2 regions of the Rhizobium sp. BIGb0125 genome follow, and region 2 is predicted to be linked to the other one. Evidence: predicted binding sites of a transcription regulator. Region 2 holds the regulator's gene; the other holds the start of a gene.
What was found. The regulator PhoB, encoded in region 2, activates phosphate uptake and scavenging genes when phosphate is short. The targets are predictions, from matches to a motif close to TGTCATNNANCTGTCAT.
Positions count from the first base shown of each region.

Region 1: M2418_RS05240 (esterase-like activity of phytase family protein) is a predicted target of PhoB. The motif match lies at 1,543-1,559, and genes of this name have one in related genera.

Region 1 is NZ_JANUDV010000002.1:254,877-258,762, reverse strand. Features, by position in the region: gene lon (endopeptidase La) at 1-919, shown strand, start outside; gene hupB (DNA-binding protein HupB) at 1,122-1,397, shown strand; gene M2418_RS05240 (esterase-like activity of phytase family protein) at 1,611-3,809, shown strand.
Region 2 is NZ_JANUDV010000005.1:441,026-444,911, reverse strand. Features, by position in the region: gene phoU (phosphate signaling complex protein PhoU) at 35-754, shown strand; gene phoB (phosphate regulon transcriptional regulator PhoB) at 785-1,468, shown strand; tRNA gene M2418_RS16475 (tRNA-Leu) at 1,800-1,886, opposite strand; gene M2418_RS16470 (ABC transporter substrate-binding protein) at 2,432-3,886, shown strand, end outside.

The DNA of each region.
Region 1 (3,886 bases), on a different contig from region 2:
GCGTGAAATTGCCAAGCGTCACCTGCTGCCTAAGGCCATCAGGGAACATGCGTTGCAGCCGGACGAATTTTCCGTCAGCGACGATGCGATCATGGCGGTCATCCAGCAGTATACCCGTGAAGCCGGCGTTCGTAGCTTCGAGCGTGAATTGATGAAACTGGCACGTAAGGCCGTGACCGAAATCATCAAGGGCAAGACCAAGTCCGTGGCTGTAACGGCTGCCAACATCAATGACTATCTGGGCGTTCCACGCTTCCGTCATGGTGAGGCTGAACGTGAAGATCAGGTCGGCGTTGTCACCGGTCTTGCATGGACCGAAGTTGGTGGCGAACTGCTGACGATCGAAGGCGTGATGATGCCGGGCAAGGGTCGTATGACCGTGACCGGTAACTTGAAGGAAGTGATGAAGGAATCGATTTCGGCAGCGGCATCCTATGTCCGTTCGCGCGCTGTTGATTTCGGCATCGAGCCTCCACGTTTCGACAAGAGCGACATCCACGTTCACGTTCCCGAAGGTGCCACTCCGAAGGATGGCCCATCGGCAGGTGTGGCGATGGCAACCGCCATCGTATCGATCATGACCGGCATTCCTGTTTCCAAGGATGTCGCCATGACCGGTGAAATCACACTGCGTGGTCGTGTTCTGCCCATCGGCGGCCTCAAGGAAAAGCTCCTTGCAGCCCTGCGCGGCGGCATCAAGAAGGTGCTCATTCCGGAAGAAAACGCCAAGGATTTGGCCGAGATTCCGGACAATGTGAAGAACGGAATGGAGATCATTCCTGTGTCCCGCATGGGTGAGGTTATCGAGCATGCGCTGCTGCGCAAACCCGAGCCGATCGAGTGGGATGGCAGCATTGAGACGCCACTGGTTGCCACCGTCGAAGGTGTCGATGACGCCGGTCAGACGATCGCACATTGAGGTTTTACGACCTCACGTGAAGCCATATTGGTAAAAAACACACAAAGGCTGGCAGAAATGCCAGCCTTTGTTGTGAAAAAAGCAGCTAGACCTCTTGTTTTTCAGGCGATTCCGGCGCTTTTGAGTTGCGGGTCGCAGGTAGCTAGCTATTCTGCGCCCGGCTTAATTTGAGTCGTTTCAAACCATAGAAAGGGGTGGAAACATGAATAAGAATGAGCTCGTTTCCGCAGTTGCCGAAAAGGCCGGTCTCACTAAGGCAGATGCTGCTTCCGCAGTTGACGCTGTATTCGAAACCGTCCAGAGCGAACTGAAGAATGGTGGCGACATCCGCCTCGCAGGTTTTGGCAGCTTCACTGTCAGCCGTCGTGAAGCCTCCAAGGGCCGCAACCCGTCCACGGGTGCTGAAGTTGATATTCCTGCCCGTAACGTGCCGAAGTTCTCGGCTGGCAAGGGTCTCAAGGACGCCGTGAACTCCTAAAGTTTCCACTATGCGCTGCCTCGCGGCGAGTGAGCGCATATTTGGCTTGTGAGTACTGAAATTGAAAGCCCGGTGCCTTTGCATCGGGTTTTTATTTTGCCTTGCGTCTGTTTGTTGTGGATGACCCGGCTAAATAAACTATGTCTGTCATTCGTGTGTAACATGCATGCAGCAGAAGCCGACTGTTCGATTTAATGGAACAGGAGGCTTCCCATGACGTTTCGTTTTACTTCGGCCGGCCTGATGGCTGTGCTGCTTACTTCCGTCGCCTTGCCTGCTGCTGCTGATCAGGTTTTCAACCGCATTGCATCTTTCCCGGTGGCGCTAAACCTGCCCAAGGACAAGGACGCCAAAACGGTATCGTCTGCTGAGATCATCGCGGCCAGTGAAGACGGCAATACACTGATCTATTCCGACAGCCCGCTGGGCGGCATTGGCTTTATCGACATTACCGATGCCAAGGCACCGAAGGCTGGTGGTGCCCTGTTGCTGGAAGGTGAACCGACGTCGGTCGCCGTTGCTGGAACCAAGGTTCTGGCCGGTGTGAATACCTCTGAAAGCTTCACCAAGCCATCTGGCAAACTGGTGACTGTCGATATCGCCAGCAAAAAGATAGAAGCCAGCTGCGATCTGGGCGGTCAGCCTGATTCTGTCGCCATTTCCCCAGACAAGACATTTGCCGCCATCGCGATCGAAAATGAACGCGATGAAGACGTCAATGATGGTGCATTGCCGCAGATGCCGGCTGGCTATCTGGTCACGGTTGCCCTAAAAGACGGCGTTGCCGATTGCGCCACCGTCAAGCACATTGACATGACTGGCCTGGCAGATATCGCACCGGAAGATCCAGAGCCGGAATTCGTTTCCATCAACACGAATGGCGACATTGCCGTGACGCTGCAGGAAAACAACCACATCGTGATTGTTGATGGCAAAGCCGGCACGGTCAAAAGCCACTTCTCCGCTGGCACGGTTGACCTGGAAGGCATCGACACCAAGTCGGACGGCGCCCTGAAGTTCACGGACAAGCAGGAAGCCCGTAAACGCGAACCTGACGCCATCAAGTGGCTGGGCACAGATCGTGTTGTCATCGCCAATGAAGGCGACTGGGAAGGCGGCGCACGCGGCTTCACCATTTTCGACACAGCTGGCAAGGTCCTCTATGAAGCTGGCGCTTCCTTCGAACATGCCGTCGCCAGTATCGGCCACTATCCCGAGAAGCGTTCGAGAGCCAAGGGCGTAGAGCCTGAAGGTCTTGAAGTCGCAACCTTTGGCGATGACCGCTTTATCTTCGTTCTGTCCGAGCGTAGCTCTGTGGTTGGCGTTTACAAGGATACCGGCGCAGAACCTGAGCTGACACAGCTTCTGCCATCCGGCATCTCTCCAGAAGGTGCTGTGGCGATCCCTGGCCGCAATCTGCTGGCAACTGCCAACGAGGCCGATCTGGTCGAAGATGGTGGTGCCCGTTCGCACGTCATGTTGTTTGAGCGTGCAGAAGGCGAGGCGGCCTATCCGCAGCTGGTATCGGCAACGGTAGACGGCGCGCCAATCGGCTGGGGTGCACTGTCCGGTCTGGTCGCTGACGCTGAAAAGGATGGCATCCTTTATGCGGTGTCCGATTCGGTTTACGGCATGCAGCCATCGATCTACACGATCGACGCAACCCAGAAACCTGCAGTCATCACTTCTGTTCTGCGCGTGAAGCGTGATGGTCAGCCTGCCCAGAAACTCGACATCGAAGGCATCACTCTCGATGGCAAGGGTGGTTTCTGGCTGGCATCGGAAGGCAACAGCGAAAAGCTACTTCCGCACGCGCTTTACAACGTCAACGCCAAGGGTGAGATCAAGGCCGAGATCGCCCTGCCGAAAGAGTTGCTTGAGGGTGAGACCCGTTACGGCTTTGAAGGTGTGACGGTTGTGGGTGAAGGCGACGACGCCACCCTGTGGATGGCTGTGCAGCGCGAATGGGGCACAGACGAGAAGGGCTTCGTGAAGCTCGTCTCCTATAACCCCAAGGCCAAGGAGTGGGGCGCTGTGCGTTACCAGCTCGACAAGCCTGAAGCCGGTTGGGTTGGCCTGTCGGAAATCTCTGCCCATGGCGACCACGTCTACATCGTAGAGCGTGATAACCAGATTGGTGATGCCGCAGCCATCAAGAAGCTGTACCGCGTTGCAAAGGCTGACCTGAAGCCTGCCAAGATCGGTGGCGAGCAACCTCTCGTGACCAAGGAACTGGCCCATGACTTCCTGCCAGACCTTAAGGCGCAGACCAATGGTTACACCGTCGACAAGCTGGAAGGCTTTGCCTTCGACAAGTCTGGCAAGGCTTACGCCGTGACCGACAATGACGGCGTGGATGATTCCTCGGGCGAAACACTGTTCTTTGCAGTGGACCTCAAGGGCACCAACTGATTTTTGACGCACAAAAAACGGCCGGACACCAAAATGTCCGGCCGTTTTTGTTTTGGAATGAAAAATTTCAGGTGACT
Region 2 (3,886 bases):
GTCTCGCGTCCTTGCAGAAGCCGGAGACTTTGAAATGACATCGACACATTCGCATATCTTGTCTGCTTATGACGATGAGCTGAAATTCCTGACACGCCGCATCTCTGAGATGGGTGGTCTTGCAGAACAAATGTGCGCGGATGCAGTTCGCGCATTGGTCAACTCCGATGCGGCTTTGGCCCAGAAGGTCATTTCAGAAGACGTCGTACTTGACCACGCGGAACGCGAAATTGGTGACAAGGCAATTGTGACCATTGCCAAGCGTCAGCCAATGGCGGCCGACCTGCGCGAAATCATCGGTTCCCTGCGTATTGCAAGCGACCTGGAGCGCGTTGGCGACCTTGGCAAGAACACTGCCAAGCGCGTAATCGCTGTTCAGGGCACGGGCGTACCACGCAAGCTGGCACGCGGCTTGGAGCACCTGTCCGAGCTGGCACTGGTTCAGCTCAAGGAAGTGCTTGATGTTTACGCAACGCGTTCTGCCGAGAAGGCCAATGCCATCCGTGAGCGTGATGAAGAAATCGACGCTATGTATACCTCGCTGTTCCGCGAACTGCTGACATACATGATGGAAGATCCGCGCAACATCACCACCTGCACGCATTTGCTGTTCTGCGCCAAGAACATCGAACGTATCGGTGACCACGCAACCAATATCGCCGAAACCATCTATTACATGGCAACAGGCAGCCAGCTTGAAGGTGATCGTCCGAAGGACGACAGCTCCAACACGCTCGGTGCTGTAACCGAATAATAGATAGACGGACTTGAGCGGAGTACAGCCATGTTGCCGAAGATCGCAGTCGTAGAAGATGAAGAAGCCCTGAGCGTTCTGCTGCGTTACAATCTAGAAGCCGAAGGCTACGAAGTCGACACGATCACCCGTGGAGACGAAGCAGAAATTCGTTTGCAGGAACGGGTTCCTGACCTTCTGTTGCTGGACTGGATGCTGCCGGGTGTTTCCGGCATCGAACTGTGCCGGCGCCTCAGAATGCGGCCTGAAACAGAACGCCTGCCGATTATCATGCTGACGGCGCGTGGTGAAGAAAGTGAACGCGTTCGCGGTCTCGCCACCGGAGCGGATGACTATGTCGTCAAGCCGTTCTCCACGCCAGAATTGATGGCACGTGTGAAAGCCATGCTGCGCCGTGCGAAGCCCGAGGTGCTGTCTTCGGTGCTGAAATGCGGTGATATCGAGCTTGATCGTGAAACGCACCGCGTTCACCGTAAAAGCCGTGAAGTGCGCCTTGGGCCAACCGAGTTCCGCCTGCTGGAGTTCCTGATGTCCTCACCGGGACGCGTGTTCTCACGTTCGCAGCTGCTCGACGGTGTCTGGGGGCATGATATCTACGTCGACGAGCGTACTGTCGACGTGCATGTCGGACGTCTGCGCAAGGCGCTAAACTTCTCCAATATGCAGGATGTCATTCGCACAGTTCGTGGTGCGGGTTATTCGATGGAAGCCTGATCCGGCTTTTCATCATATAAAAACATCAAAGGCGCGGCTCATAGTCGCGCTTTTTGTTTTTGGGAGAGCTTTCACTACCCATGAGCTTGCAACTCATCGCTGCTACCGTCCTTCGATATGAGGACTTGGCATCCCCGCTTTGGGGCAAAATTGGCCTGAAAACTTGCGGTTTCAGACACGCCCAATCCGACGAGTAAAACTGCGTGCTCGAACTGGTCGAAATCTATCATTTTCGGACAGGCTGTGAGGAGTAATTAAGGCCCTAAACGCAAAAAAGCTCCGGAGACCGGAGCTTTTTTGCAGGCTGATTTAGATAACTAAATCAAGAAATTGGTGCCCAGAAGAGGACTCGAACCTCCACACCCTTGCGAGTACCAGCACCTGAAGCTGGCGCGTCTACCAATTCCGCCATCTGGGCGACGGAGAGCGATGTACGGCGAGCAGCGCTCTATGTCAACGGACTTTTTTATTTTTTATGACAAATTGTTTTCAGTCATACAGATTGGCGATTCAACTAATTGAAAATAAATAGTATTTTTACGTGAAATTTTCCGCGCATGGTTTTGCACAGCCTCTAAGCCCTTGTTTTATGCGGATTCTGCGTTTTGTCTGATTTGCCAAGGTGCTGGTTTTGCGTGGCACCAATTCCGTCACATATCAGAGCCTTAAAATCAGGCTGGCCTGTATCGATACAGGAATCTCTGGTTGTGACAGAATAAATCATATCTTTACGTAATAAGGGGGCTTCCGCCTTTGCCTCTCGTGATGCTAAGACAGCTTTTCGGTTAAAGCGCCCGTTATTTTGGCAATGGGGGCAGCGAGGCTGGAACAGCAAAACGGAAACTGCCTTGTGAAGCTCTTCCCGTGTTGTGGCTCCGGCATCGGAACAGACTGAAATTACGATAATGACTCAACCATTCCCGCCTGTTGGCACAAGCGGGAACATAAAAGTGGGAGCTATACATGAATTCCAAAATTGGCCTCATTGCGGCAGCATTGCTGTCTGCAACATGCTTCGCCAATGTAGCAAGCGCGAAAACCTTCGTTTATTGCTCCGAAGGTTCTCCAGAAGGTTTTGACCCGGGCCTCTACACCGCCGGCACCACCTTTGACGCCGCTGCGCACACTGTTTACAGCCGCCTGCTCGAATTCGAGCCCGGCACAACCAAGCCAGTTGCTGGTCTCGCTGAAAGCTGGGAAGTTTCGGAAGACGGCACGGTTTACACCTTCAAGCTGCGTCCGGGCGTAAAGTTCCAGACCACAGACTTCTTCACGCCAAGCCGTGAACTGAACGCCGATGACGTTGTTTTCTCCATCGAGCGCCAGATCAAGACCGACAACCCATGGCACCAGTATGTACCTGGTACGTCCTGGGAATATGCTGCCGGCATGGGCTTCCCGGAGTTGATCAAGTCCGTTGAAAAAGTCGACGACATGACGGTCAAGATCACCCTCAACCGTCCTGAAGCACCTTTCCTGGCAAACCTTGCGATGCCATTCGCTTCGATCGTTTCGAAGGAATACACCGACAAGCTCGCTGCTGACGGCACCAAGGAACAGCTGAACCAGAAGCCTGTTGGCACCGGTCCGTTCGCATTCGTCGGTTACCAGCAGGATGCCGTTATCCGTTACAAGGCTAACAAGGAATACTGGGGCGGCGCGCCTAAGGTAGACGATCTCGTATTCGCGATCACCACCGACGCTGCTGTTCGTTACCAGAAGCTCAAGGCTGGCGAATGCCACCTGATGCCGTTCCCGAACGCTGCTGACGTACAGTCCATGAAGGCTGATCCAAACCTGCAGGTTATGGAACAGGAAGGCCTGAACGTTGCTTATCTCGCCTACAACACAACGCAGGCTCCGTTCGACAAGGTCGAAGTCCGCAAGGCGCTCAACAAGGCTATCAACAAGCCAGCTATCGTTGACGCAGTGTTCCAGGGCATGGCAACGCCTGCCAAGAACCCGATCCCACCGACAATGTGGTCTTACAACGACAAGATCGAAGATGATTCTTACGATCTCGACGCTGCCAAGAAGATGCTTGAAGAAGCAGGCGTGAAGGACCTCTCCATGAAGGTCTGGGCAATGCCGGTTTCGCGTCCTTACATGCTCAACGCACGTCGCGCTGCTGAAGTTATCCAGGATGACTTCGCAAAGATCGGCGTAAAGGTTGAGATCGTATCCTACGAATGGGCCGAATACCTCGACCGTTCGAAGGCTAAGGACCGTGACGGCGCTGTATTCCTCGGCTGGACCGGCGACAATGGCGATCCGGACAACTTCCTCGACACACTTCTCGGCTGCGAAGCTGTTGGCGGTAACAACCGTGCGCAGTGGTGCAACAAGGAGTTCAACGATCTGGTGAAGAAGGCCAAGGTTACGACCGATCAGGCTGAGCGCACCAAGCTCTATGAAGAA